DNA from 4 places in the Amphritea sp. GJ51-11 genome. Region 3 is predicted to be linked to each of the others. Evidence: predicted binding sites of a transcription regulator. Region 3 holds the regulator's gene; each other region holds the start of a gene.
What was found. Region 3 encodes LexA, which represses DNA repair genes until DNA is damaged. Its sites were predicted from a motif close to TACTGTNTANNTANACAGTA; they were not measured.
Positions count from the first base shown of each region.

Region 1: uvrD (DNA helicase II) is a predicted target of LexA. The motif match lies at 1,538-1,557, and genes of this name have one in related genera.
Region 2: AC0L4K_RS07910 (carboxylate/amino acid/amine transporter) is a predicted target of LexA. The motif match lies at 1,460-1,479, and genes of this name have one in related genera.
Region 4: ruvC (crossover junction endodeoxyribonuclease RuvC) is a predicted target of LexA. The motif match lies at 1,464-1,483, and genes of this name have one in related genera.

Region 1 covers NZ_CM147881.1:4,413,865-4,417,029, reverse strand. Annotated here, with positions in the region: gene polA (DNA polymerase I) at 1-20, opposite strand, end outside; gene AC0L4K_RS19980 (DUF2782 domain-containing protein) at 138-425, shown strand; gene AC0L4K_RS19975 (homoserine kinase) at 459-1,412, shown strand; gene uvrD (DNA helicase II) at 1,573-3,165, shown strand, end outside.
Region 2 covers NZ_CM147881.1:1,815,501-1,818,665, forward strand. Annotated here, with positions in the region: gene AC0L4K_RS07905 (transposase) at 1-247, opposite strand, end outside; gene AC0L4K_RS07910 (carboxylate/amino acid/amine transporter) at 407-1,279, opposite strand; FMN riboswitch at 1,551-1,699, shown strand; gene AC0L4K_RS07915 (6,7-dimethyl-8-ribityllumazine synthase) at 1,812-2,300, shown strand; gene AC0L4K_RS07920 (M90 family metallopeptidase) at 2,439-3,165, shown strand, end outside.
Region 3 covers NZ_CM147881.1:1,980,945-1,984,109, forward strand. Annotated here, with positions in the region: gene AC0L4K_RS08690 (hypothetical protein) at 45-341, shown strand; gene AC0L4K_RS08695 (cell division inhibitor SulA) at 385-840, opposite strand; gene lexA (transcriptional repressor LexA) at 843-1,448, opposite strand; gene dinG (ATP-dependent DNA helicase DinG) at 1,578-3,165, shown strand, end outside.
Region 4 covers NZ_CM147881.1:2,405,250-2,408,414, reverse strand. Annotated here, with positions in the region: gene aspS (aspartate--tRNA ligase) at 1-1,393, shown strand, start outside; gene ruvC (crossover junction endodeoxyribonuclease RuvC) at 1,505-2,020, shown strand; gene ruvA (Holliday junction branch migration protein RuvA) at 2,096-2,722, shown strand; gene ruvB (Holliday junction branch migration DNA helicase RuvB) at 2,753-3,165, shown strand, end outside.

The DNA.
Region 1 (3,165 bases), 2.2 Mb from region 3:
GGGGAAGTATTTGCGGTCATGGTATTGCAGTCATTGTCCGTCAGGGGATATTGTTATCGGGTTTGGTGTCCGAAAGGCACCATCATATTAGATTAGCCTCTGACACAGAAGAGGCGACCCCAGTTCATGGAGTGGTTATGAAAAAAATAGTGTTGCTATTAACTCTGCTTTGCTCATTTTTGATGGTGCCAACAGCCAATGCAGATGTGCTGCCTGAGTTTGATGACAACGAGCCGGTTGTCACCATTCGTCACGGACAAAAAGCCACCTATTATGAATATCGCATCAACGGTAAGCTCAAAGAGATCAAAGTTAAGCCAGTGATCGGCAAAACCTATTACCTGGTCCCTCAGGATGATGGTGAGTTTCAACGCTTTGAAGACTCAACTCTGATGTTACCGAAATGGATTATATTCAGCTGGTAATTCTTTATAAGCAGTAACTAACGAAGCGTAATTATGGCTGTATACACCAATATTAGCCGGACTGACCTGGAAAACCTGTTACAGGATTTCCAGCGGGGTCAGCTGGTAGACTTTCAAGGCATAGACGGTGGTATTGAGAACACCAACTATTTTGTCACACTCCTGAATGATAGCGGCATAGAAGAGGAGTATGTACTCACTCTCTTTGAAGAGCTTAGCCAAGAAGAGATGCCCTATTTTGTCGAGCTGACCACCTGGTTGGCAGATCGAGGATGCCCGGTACCTTTTCCCTATAAAGACACCAATGGGATCGCCTTAAAAACACTACATAACCGGCCCGCGCTGCTGCAACCTCGGCTGCCTGGTCAACATGTAGAATCCCTGACGCCCGCCCATTGTCGCCAAATTGGCACCGCTCTCGGCGAGTTTCATCAAGCCGGCCGCGATTTCTACCTGCAACGGCAAGCCCATCGTGGGGTCTTCTGGTGGCGTCGAGAGTCGCAACATATCGCTAACAAACTCGCAGATGATGAGGCGACTTTATTACGTCATGAAGTCAGTCTGTTTGATCAGTTACGAGAGCAACCTTGGCAACTGCCACAGGGGGTGATTCACGGGGACTTATTCTTCGATAACGCACTATTTCAGGGTGATCAGCTCAGCGCTATTCTGGACATCTATAACGCTTGCAGCGGCTACCTGTTATTTGATCTGGCGATTGTTGCTAATGACTGGTGCGTCAATGTCGACGGCTCTATTGACGCTGAACGCGAAAACGCACTATTAAACGCCTATGCCGCCGTGCGCCCATTTGAAGACAATGAATACTTAGCCTGGCCACAACTAGTGCGCACCGCTGCTATGCGTTTCTGGCTCTCACGACTGATTCCGGCATTAGATCCAAACTCAACGCAGAAGATTAAAGATCCCCAAGCGTTTAAACGGATACTGCAATACCGCATCGACCACCCTGCCAAACTACCTTAAGGAAGACCTGACGTATGCAAAGAGAAATCAGCAGTTACCAGACCGAGTAAACATGGTTTCTCTTTCCTACGCCTCAGCCGCTTGCGGCTTTTAATAGCCACTGGCCGTTCTGGTCGCTATAATCCCACTGAATATTTATACAGCTATCTGAAGAAATCCTATGGACGTATCTCACCTACTTGATTCACTCAATGAAGCCCAGCGGGAAGCCGTCTCTGCGCCAGTCTGCAATATGCTCGTGTTGGCCGGTGCCGGTTCCGGCAAAACCCGGGTGCTGGTGCACAGAATCGCCTGGTTGGTGCAGACCGAGGGGCTTTCGCCTTATTCCATTATGGCGGTTACCTTCACCAATAAGGCAGCGAAAGAGATGCGCGGTCGGATTCAGGAGCTGATGGGGCTGAACCCCAGCGGTATGTGGGTCGGTACCTTCCATGGCTTGGCTCACCGGATACTTCGCGCCCACTGGCATGATGCGGGGCTGATGCAGAATTTCCAGATTATGGATTCTGATGACCAGTTACGTCTGATTAAACGGTTGGCCAAAGAGATGAATCTGGACGACAGCCGTTGGCCTGCCCGTCAATTTCAGTGGTACATCAACGCCCAGAAAGATGAAGGCCTGCGAGCTCGGCATATTGATGCCGGTGGAGACCCTCACGCACAGGTCATGGTGAACGTTTATGCGGCCTATGAAGACGCCTGTGATCGCGGCGGCATGGTCGATTTTGGTGAGCTATTACTACGCTCCCTCGAACTATTGCGCGATCATAACCCCTCATTGCTAGAACACTACCAAGACCGTTTTCGCTATATTCTGGTGGACGAGTTTCAAGATACCAACTCGATTCAATATGCTTGGCTAAAACTACTCTGCCAACCCCTCGACCCTCGTAAACCCAAGCCTGAAAAACTGATGGCCGTGGGCGATGATGACCAGTCCATTTATGGCTGGCGCGGCGCAAAGATTGAAAATATCCAACGCTTTAATCAGGATTTCAAAGATACGATGGTGGTTAAACTGGAGCAGAACTACCGCTCCACCAACACCATTTTGCAAGCCGCCAACGATGTTATCCGTAATAACCAAGGCCGCTTAGGCAAAGAGCTACACACCGATCAACCCGATGGTGAGCAGATCTCTCTTTATGCCGCCTTTAATGAACAAGATGAAGCTCGGTTTATCGTTGATCAGATCGACAACTGGGTTAAAAAAGGCAACTTGCGCAGCGAAAGCGCCATTCTGTATCGCTCAAACGCACAGTCACGGGTACTTGAGGAATCACTTATTCGAGCGGGCATGCCCTACCGCATCTATGGCGGCCAACGATTCTATGACCGGTTAGAGATCAAAAACGCGCTGGCCTATCTACGCTTAGTCAGCAATCGCGAAGATGATACGGCGATGGAACGGGTGATTAACGTCCCGACTCGCGGTATTGGCGGTAAAACGATCGAAGAGATTCGTCTACACGCCCGCACCGAAGGTATCTCCATGTGGCGCGCCGCCAATGAAGTGATCGAGCTAAATAAACTGACGGCACGGGCCGCCAATGCGCTGCAAGCCTTTATCGATCTGGTCAACCAGATTGCACAAGACACCGAAGGCACCGATCTGCATGAACAGACCGAGCACGCCATTCAAAAGTCAGGATTGATCGACCATCACCTCAAAGAGAAAGGTGAAAAGGCACAGGCACGCATCGAAAACCTTGAGGAATTGATCAGTGCGGCACGGCAATACCTATCCACTTGG
Region 2 (3,165 bases), 170 kb from region 3:
CTTGATCAGGGCATATTTTCACGACTAGGTGATGGTGGTTAGACATCACCGCATAAGCACAAACATCGATTGCAAAAAGCGAGGATAGAATCCGTATGCGATCTTCGATCCATTGACGCCGGTGTTGATAATCTTTACCGGAAATAGGATCAACACCGCATAGATATGAACGGCGCACGCAGCGGGAGACGACATGATAATAGGGTGTGTCTTGAAGAGATACGAGTTCCTGTCGAGGTCGAGTCATCGGTAAAGTCCTTTTAACGATGTGTGAATCAATGCTGATTTTGAGCTTAGAATTGGATGTCTGGGTTGTCAATTAAGGAGTGCCTGTCCTTTTGCTGTTTTGCTGGACCAAGGACAGGCACTCAATGTTATGAGAGGGTTGTAGGCTAGAGTAAGTGGTTTAAGTTGCTTTGGCTCGTTGAATTCGTTGGTTGAATTTATCATTCACAATTAGGGCGAGTAAGATAATCCCACCGCCGATTGCAAGACGGATAATATCTGCATCACGGTTCCAAAAGATCACGTTGACCAAGATGCCTGCTGGGATCAATAAGTTATTAGCGACCGCCAGTGTGCCGACGTTAACCTGTGTGGCGCCCTTATTCCAAGCAAAATATCCCAGCCCAGATGCAACGACACCAAGATATGTCAAAATAGACCATTGCAGTGTGGTCGTTGGCAGTTTCTCTGGATTACCGAGTAATAGGTAACAAGGGATAACCACGGCCAATGCTCCCATAAAGAACCAACCAAATACTGTGCGCTGTGGTAGGTCGGGACGCTCTTTGGCAATAATGCGTTTATAACCTACTTGGCCGGCGGCGAAACATAAATTTGCGCCTTGAACGATAAAGAGTCCCTTTAAAAAGCCTTCGTCGATACCTTGGTAGCGAATAGCAACTGCACCGATAACCGCGAGTAATGCACTGATGATAAAGCCAATATTGAGTCGGCGATCCAGTAGGTCATTTAGTAGGGTGATGTAGATGGGGGTCATGACGGTGAACAACAAAACTTCGGGTACGGAAAGGTACAGAAACGATTGGTAATAAAAACCGTACATGATGCCGAGCTGGAACGCGCCACAGACCATAAGTTGTAGAGCAACTTTTGGCTGGATTTGACGCAGTTTTAAAAAGGGCAAGAAAATGATGGTAGCGAGTGCGACGCGCATTAATACAGAAAACCACGCATCGACTTGCCCCGCTAGATACACCCCGATCAAGCTGAAGGAAAACGCCCACAAAAAGGTGACGGCAATAAGCATTGGCATGACAATCAGTTCCGCATAGATAAAGTGGCGCTCAGTTTAACGATTTCTCCCATTTTGGCAAATCTGTTTACTTAAATAATTTTCACAGATAACTATTGTGTATTTATCGATCTATTTTTTTGGATAGGAAGCTAATTCTGCGAATCTTCGGTATTAAGATGCCGTGCCTGTCCCTGTTTGTTCTGTTTGTTATGACTGTCCGTTCTCTTATTCGCGGCTTTGACAATATGCAGTAAAAACACGTATATTCGCTGCCGTCGAATTATTTCGATTTCGTTCTCGGGGCGGGGTGAAACTCCCCACCGGCGGTAAAGAATTATTTCTAAGCCCGCGAGCGCCTTTAAGATTGTTCTTTTAGGGTCAGCAGATCTGGTGTGACTCCAGAGCCGACGGTTATAGTCCGGATGATAGGGAACGTGTCAGATAAAATATCTAACTGAGCCGCTTATTATTAGTGGCTTAGTTGTCGTGCTATATGCCGTATTTTCCTGTCCGTTCGCCCTGATTCACCTTTTATTTATGGGTTTTTATAATGAATCAGAGCTCAACGAATTTCATTCCTGCAACACAACGAATTGCTTTTCTACATGCGACTTGGCATGAAGAGATCGTTCTTAATTGTTTGAATGGATTTAAACAAGAGTTAACCTCGCGCGGTTATGATACATCACTGATTGAGGTGATTGCGGTACCCGGTGCCTTTGAAATCCCACTACAAGCGAAACTGCTGGCAAAAAGTGGTCAGTATGCAGCGATTGCATGCAGTGGCTTGGTGGTCGATGGCGGTATTTATCGTCATGACTTTGTGGCGCAAGCTGTCTGTAGTGGCTTAATGCAAGTTCAATTAGAAACAGAGGTGCCGGTTTTAACGGCGGTGCTTACGCCTCATCACTTTCATGAACATGATGAACATAAAGACTATTTCTCGCGTCATTTTATAAAAAAGGGCATTGAGCTAGCACATGCGTGCGATCGGGCTATTCAGTTAACTGCAAAAGCGAAGAGAGCATTAGTCAGTTAAGCGACTATTAATAAGATGGCGTTGATACCGTCAGGGTGTCACGTCGTCGATCATGTTAATCGTAGACGGTTTGTTATAGAAAGCTCATTAATATTGCAGTGCCTGTCCCAGACAATATAGATAAGAAACGAGTCCGTCATGTTTAAACGATTTTACAACTGGTTGGAAAACCGGCGCGTTATAAAAATGGGCTTTACTGAGCAAGAGTGGGAATCGGCTATTGCGGATTGGCCTGTGATGGCGCGCTATCGAGGTGCAGAGCGAGAGGTCTTGCGAAAGATGAGCTTTCGTTTTCTGGTTCGAAAGCAGTTTGAATCAGGTGCAGAATTCCAATTTAACCGTGAGATGTGTTTAAAAATTGCTACGATGGCCTGCGTTCCGATTCTGCATTTAGGTTTGGATTGGTACGATCACTGGCATACCCTTATTTTATATGAGGGAGACTTTGTCCCCAATCGTCCTTATCGCACTGATGATGGGGTCGTGCATGCTCAAAGCCCTGGGTTGAGCGGCGAAGCATGGCTTAGAGGGCCCGTTATTTTATCTTGGCAATCAGTGTGTGAAAGCGGTGTGCATACTCGACAGAGTAAAGCGAGTAATGTCGTCATACATGAATTAGCTCACAAGCTAGACATGCTACGTGATGGTGCTAATGGCGCACCACCGATGCATCCTGATATGAGTGCAGGTGAGTGGCATGATATTTTTACCGCGGCTTGGGATCGTTTACAGCATGATTATAAAAAGCACCGTCCACTTCCCTTAGATGATTATGCTTTAACAAGCCCGGCTGAATTTTTTGCCGTCTGTAGCGAAACCTTTTTTGAAGACCCTCATAGTGTGAAGACACATATGCCTGAAGTGT
Region 3 (3,165 bases):
CACCGGTGGTTTCGTTCACGTATTTGAGCCGAGTTGAGAAAAATATGTCTAATATGTTTTTGGAAATAATTGAGTTGGATGATGGTCAGATTGCGCTGCGTCGTGCTGATTCCAATGATGAGCCTATTATGCGGATCAGCTTCTCGGACGATGTCAGAGAGCAGCTTGATGAAGAGTGCATTGATGTCGCTAAGGTGATGCTAACAGCGGGTATCCATATGATTTCTGATATGAGCGTCAAGGCATCGGCGAATGGGGATGACGCAGGACTTGGGTTGGAGAATGATCCCGACGCTGAGTTTGACGTGGATTCGCCGGATCAGCCAAGGATTATCCATTAAAAAAACAGCGCCGAGGCGCTGTTTTTTTTGCTGTATATTTGGCTTAAGCGAGTCGGCGATCACGGATCACGATACCATGGCTTTTACCGTTAACCGCCGCAGCTTCGAGGCCGCTGAGTTCTTCATTGCTGAGTACGCCGGGCCAGCTGATAACCGCATGGCAAGTGCCAGCTTTGAGAGCTTGGCAGGCCAATTGATAGGTTGAGTGGCCTTGATCAGGTTGCAGCAGCATCACCTTCTTGAGGTCGATGCCGGCAGCTTCAAGTAAGCTCTTCGGTAGAGATGCCGGCGGTGCTATCCAAGCAAACCAACGATCATCTTTACTGAGTTGTGCTAAGAGTGGCAGTAGCATGGTCATTTGCCCAAAATCACTGCCTTGCAAAACAATTTCCGTTACCTTGCCGGCCAGTTCCGGGTGGTTTGATGGTACGGCGACCGGACGAATAAAACCGGGCAGTACGGAATCTGAGCTGTTGAGACTGCTAACTGCGTGCAACATGATTACTGTCCTCTTCTGATAACCCCAACACCGAGACCTTCAATGGAAAGTTCCTGCTTCTGCAGATCGACCACAATGGGTTCGAACTCTTCATTCTCAGCGATTAGGTAGACAAGATTACCTTTTCGTTTAAAGCGTTTGACGGTGACATCATTATCTATTCGGGCAACCACAATTTCGCCGTCTTTAGCCGCCTGACACTGGTGCACTGCCAGTAAGTCGCCATCCATAATGCCGACGTTCTTCATGCTGGTGCCACGCACCCGAAGTAGGTAGTCGGCTGGCGGGTGGAAAAAGTCTGAGGCGATAGTAATGCGCTCTTCGACGTTTTCCTGTGCCAGAATCGGCTCACCCGCCGCGACTTGACCGACAACCGGCAAACCAGGGTCTTCGTCATCAAATCCAGGGATTCGAATGCCGCGGGAGGTGCCGGGGATCATCTCAATGGCTCCTTTACGGGCCAATGCTTTGAGGTGCTCTTCGGCGGCGTTAGCTGATTTAAACCCCAGCGCTTTAGCGATATCTGCCCGAGTAGGCGGATAGCCGGTGGTGCTGATGCAGTGTTTAATGCATTCAAGTACATCTGTTTGGCGTTGTGTCAGTTTCATGATGAACTCTGTGTTTTTATCCAGTAGCTGTAACTATATACAGTATTCTGGCTTTGTAAACATTTTTCTGTCTATTTATCCAGTATTATTGCTAGAATGTCCGTCGTTACGGTGTATTAGGGCAGTCAGGTGCTTTCAGAAGAGATAAAAAAAGAGATACAGGGGGCGTATAGACGCTTTCTTGAGAGCCGTCAGCTTAAGCCGCGTATGGGGCAAAAGCAGATGATTGCAGAGGTTGCGAAAGTGCTTGGCGCCATTATGGAGGATGACAAATCCCACCGCTTGGGTGAAAAGCATGTGAGCGTCATTGAGGCGGGCACCGGTACCGGTAAAACCATTGGCTATTTATTGGCGGTTCTGCCGATCGCTAAAGCAAAGGGTAAAAAGGTAGTGCTTTCCACCGCGACGGTGGCTTTGCAAGAACAGCTGCTTAATAAGGATCTTCCTGAGGTGGCGGAACATGCGGGATTGTCTGTCACCTATGGCTTGGCCAAGGGGCGCGGCCGCTATTTCTGTATCAGTAAGGCGGAGCAGCATCTCGATGCCCACGGGGCATCCGGTCAGCAGGCGCTGTATGAAGATGAGCAAGCGCTACGTATCGATGGTGAAACCGCCGAGTTCTATAAGAGCCTATTAAATGAGTTTGCCTCAGGTCGCTGGGATGGTGATCGCGATAACCTGAGTCAGGATATCAGTGAACAGGATTGGTATCCGCTCACCAGTGATCATCTGCAGTGTACCAATCGTCGTTGCAGTAATTTTTCCGCCTGTAGCTTTTTCAAAGCCCGTAAAGACCTTGATCAGGTCGAGTGTGTGATCGCCAACCATGATATCGTGCTGGCCGATTTAGCGTTAGGCGGTGGTGCTATCCTGCCGGATCCGTCTGAGACCATTTATATCTTCGATGAAGGTCACCATTTATCTGATAAGGCCAGCGGTCACTTCTCCTTTAACTTGCGGCTTAAGTCCACCGAACGTTGGTTATCCGGCACGATTAAACAGCTGGATAAAATGCTCGATCAAAGCGGGAATCCGCAATTAATGCGTGATTACATTGAGCACCAGCGTAAGCCGATGGAAGATTTGCAGGTGGTGTTGAATAACTGGGCCGAACTGATCCGGCCGATCTTATTGAGTGATGCCTTTACCCGACCTAAAGAACGCTACCGTTACCCGAGTGGCGTGGTGCCTGATGAGGTTAAGCAGTTTGGTTTACAGGTAGAGCACCTAGCGGCTCGGATGGGCACTAAGATGGAGATGATCCTAGATCTCCTGAAAGAGTCGTTGGATGGCGATGGCAGTATTGACCGTCAGGCCGCCGAAATGTGGTATCCCCGGGTTGGCATGATGGTGTCGAGAATGCAAAACATCACTGGCCTAGGGCGTTCGATGGGGCATGTGGACGCTGAGAATAGTACGCCAACGGCACGTTGGATCAGCTTGGTGGAAACCGCCCAAGGGTATGACTTTGAATGCAGTACTGCCCCCGTGTCGGCGGCGCAGATGTTACATATGAATCTGTGGCAGCACTGTTATGCAGCGGTGGTGACTTCGGCGACATTAACGGCGTTGGGGCGTTTTGATCGGGTTTTAGCTGATCTAGGCTTACCCGCCGATACCCCCTGTTTTAGCTTAGCCAGCCCTTTCGATCATTATAATGCAGCGGAACTCTATGTCCCGCCGATGAAAGTTGAAGCGAATGACCCTGAATTACATA
Region 4 (3,165 bases), 420 kb from region 3:
GCGTCATCGTTATATCGATCTGCGTCGTCCAGAAATGCAAGAAAAAATGCGTTTCCGTTCGAAAGTGACCATGGCGATTCGTAACTATCTAGATGAGCATGGCTTCCTGGATATCGAAACCCCAATCTTAAACCGTGCGACCCCTGAAGGTGCTCGTGATTATCTGGTACCAAGCCGGGTTCATGAAGGACATTTCTTTGCGTTGCCACAATCCCCTCAGCTATTCAAACAGTTGCTGATGGTGGCTGGCTTCGATCGTTATTATCAAGTTGCTAAATGCTTCCGTGATGAAGACTTGCGGGCGGATCGTCAGCCTGAGTTTACTCAGATCGATATTGAAGCGTCATTTCTTGATGAGCAGGAGATCATGTCAATTGCTGAGACAATGATCCGTAAGTTGTTCCTTGAGTTGAAAGGGGTTGATCTGGGTGATTTCCCACGGATGCCTTATTCTGAGGCTATGCAGCGTTATGGTTCTGATAAGCCTGACCTACGTTACCCGATGGAACTGGTCGATGTTGCTGACCTGATGGCTGAGATCGAATTTAAAGTATTTGCTGGGCCAGCGAAAGATCCTAAGGGTCGTGTTGCTGCATTGAAAGTGCCTGGCGGCGCTAAATTGACCCGTAAGATTATCGATGAATACACCAAGTTTGTTAGCATCTATGGTGCTAAAGGTTTGGCGTGGATTAAAGTCAACGAGCTCGAAAAAGGCGTTGAAGGTCTGCAGTCGCCAATCGTTAAGTTCTTGGGGGCTGATGTGGCGATGGCCATCATGGAGCGTCTGGGGGCGGAAAATGGCGACATCGTTTTCTTTGGTGCAGATAAAGAAAAAATCGTATCTGAAGCGTTGGGCGCATTGCGTATCAAGGCCGGTGAAGATCTGAATATGGCGCAGTGTGAGTGGGCGCCTATGTGGGTTGTCGACTTCCCAATGTTTGAAGAAACCGATAACGGTGGTCTGACGGCACTACATCATCCGTTCACTGCACCTAGCTGCAGCCCGGAAGAGCTTAAAGCGGATCCGCTGTCAGCCTTGTCCCGTGCGTATGATATGGTCTTGAATGGTTGCGAGCTAGGTGGTGGTTCAATCCGTATCCATGATCAGGCTATGCAGGCATCTGTATTAGATATTCTCGGTATTTCTGAAGAGGAAGCCGATGATAAATTTGGCTTCCTGTTGAATGCGCTGAAATATGGTGCGCCACCGCACGGTGGTTTGGCCTTCGGTTTGGATCGTCTGATTATGTTAATGACCGGTACCGACTCTATTCGTGAAGTGATCGCCTTCCCTAAAACCCAGAGCTCTGCTTGTATGATGACGCAGGCACCGGGTGAAGTGAGTGCGGCTCAGCTACGTGAATTGAATATCAAATTGCGTAAAACGCCTTAAGATAGTGGGCGTTTAATGATAAAGCCGTGCACTGCACGGCTTTTTTTATGTCCGTATCTAGGGTATTGTTATCTGTATAAATAACCAGTACTTTGAGTTGATAATGCAGTTATGTTGATTTTAGGGATAGATCCGGGCTCACGGATTACCGGATACGGTATTATCAATACAGTGGGGGCGAAGAATGAATATGTTGCCAGTGGCTGTATTCGTCTTAAGGGTGATGAGTTAGCTGTGCGGTTGACGCAGATATATGCGGGTGTGACCCAGCTGATTGAGCAGTTTTGTCCGCAAGAGATGGCGATAGAGCAGGTCTTTATGGCCCGAAACCCTGATTCTGCGTTGAAGCTAGGCCAGGCCCGTGGCGTGGCTATTGTGGCGGGTGCAAACCAAGGTTTAGAGGTGGCTGAATATGCAGCCCGTAAAGTTAAGCAGGCGGTGGTCGGTAACGGCTCTGCAGATAAATCCCAAGTTCAGCATATGGTCAAATCTATTTTGAAACTGCCGGGGCTGCCGCAGGCAGACGCCGCCGATGCGTTGGCTATTGCTCTGTGTCATGCACATACCCGTAGTAGTTTGATTATGATGGCGGGTGCCAAAAGTAGCCGAGGTGGCCGTCTGCGATGAACGCAGTGTTACATTAGTTATGAGTAGCCTAAAAATTAAGCCCTGTCAGTGGGGCGAGTTGGAGAGAAAAGCGCCGTGATAGGACGATTGAAAGGTGAATTGTTAGAAAAGCACCCGCCGCAACTGGTTATTGATGTGAATGGGGTTGGCTATGAAGTCGATGCCTCAATGAATACTTTTTACCAACTACCGGAAGTAGGGCGACAGATAACCTTGTTTACCCATATGGTGGTTAGGGAAGATGCTCAGCTGTTGTACGGATTTTATGAGCGCACCGAGCGCTCGCTGTTCCGCACTTTGATTAAAGTAAATGGTGTGGGGCCTAAGCTCGCATTAACGATTCTGTCGGGTATCAGTGTGAATGAGTTTGTTTTGTCGGTGCAGCATCAGGATACAGCCGCTTTAGTGAGGTTACCCGGGGTTGGTAAAAAGACTGCTGAACGCCTTATTGTCGAGATGCAGGATAAGCTGAAGGATTTTGTCTTTAACGATGTCGATGAGTTCACCTTAACTGATGGTTTAGGCGGACCGGCACCTGCTGTACAAAGTGATAATAGGGCTGAGGCTGAAAGTGCTTTGGTTGCGTTGGGCTATAAGCCGGTGCAGGCGACTAAATCGATTGCTCAGGCTGAAAAGTTGATACCCGGCGCCTCCTGTGAAGAGCTTATTCGTGCGGCCTTGAAGAGTATGGTGCAGGGTTAGTAACGCAATGTTAGTGATAGGGTATTAATCATGATCGAAGCGGATCGCTTTGTTACTCCTGTGGTTACCGCGCCACAAGAGGAAGTTCAGGATCGGGCGATTCGTCCGAAAGCGTTGCAGGACTATGTTGGCCAGCCAGTGGTCAAAGAGCAGATGGAGATCTTTATCGGTGCTGCGCGCAAGCGTCAAGAAGCGCTCGATCATACGCTTATTTTTGGACCGCCGGGGCTGGGTAAAACCACCTTGGCGAACATTATCGCCAATGAAATGGAATGTAATATTAAATCCACCTCGGGGCCGGTGTTAGAAAAAGCCGGTGATCTTGCGGCGATGCTGACCAATCTTGAGCCGGGTGATGTGCTCTTTATTGATGAAATACACCGTTTAAGTGCTTCGGTTGAAGAGGTGCTATACCCTGCGATGGAAGATTATCAGCTGGATAT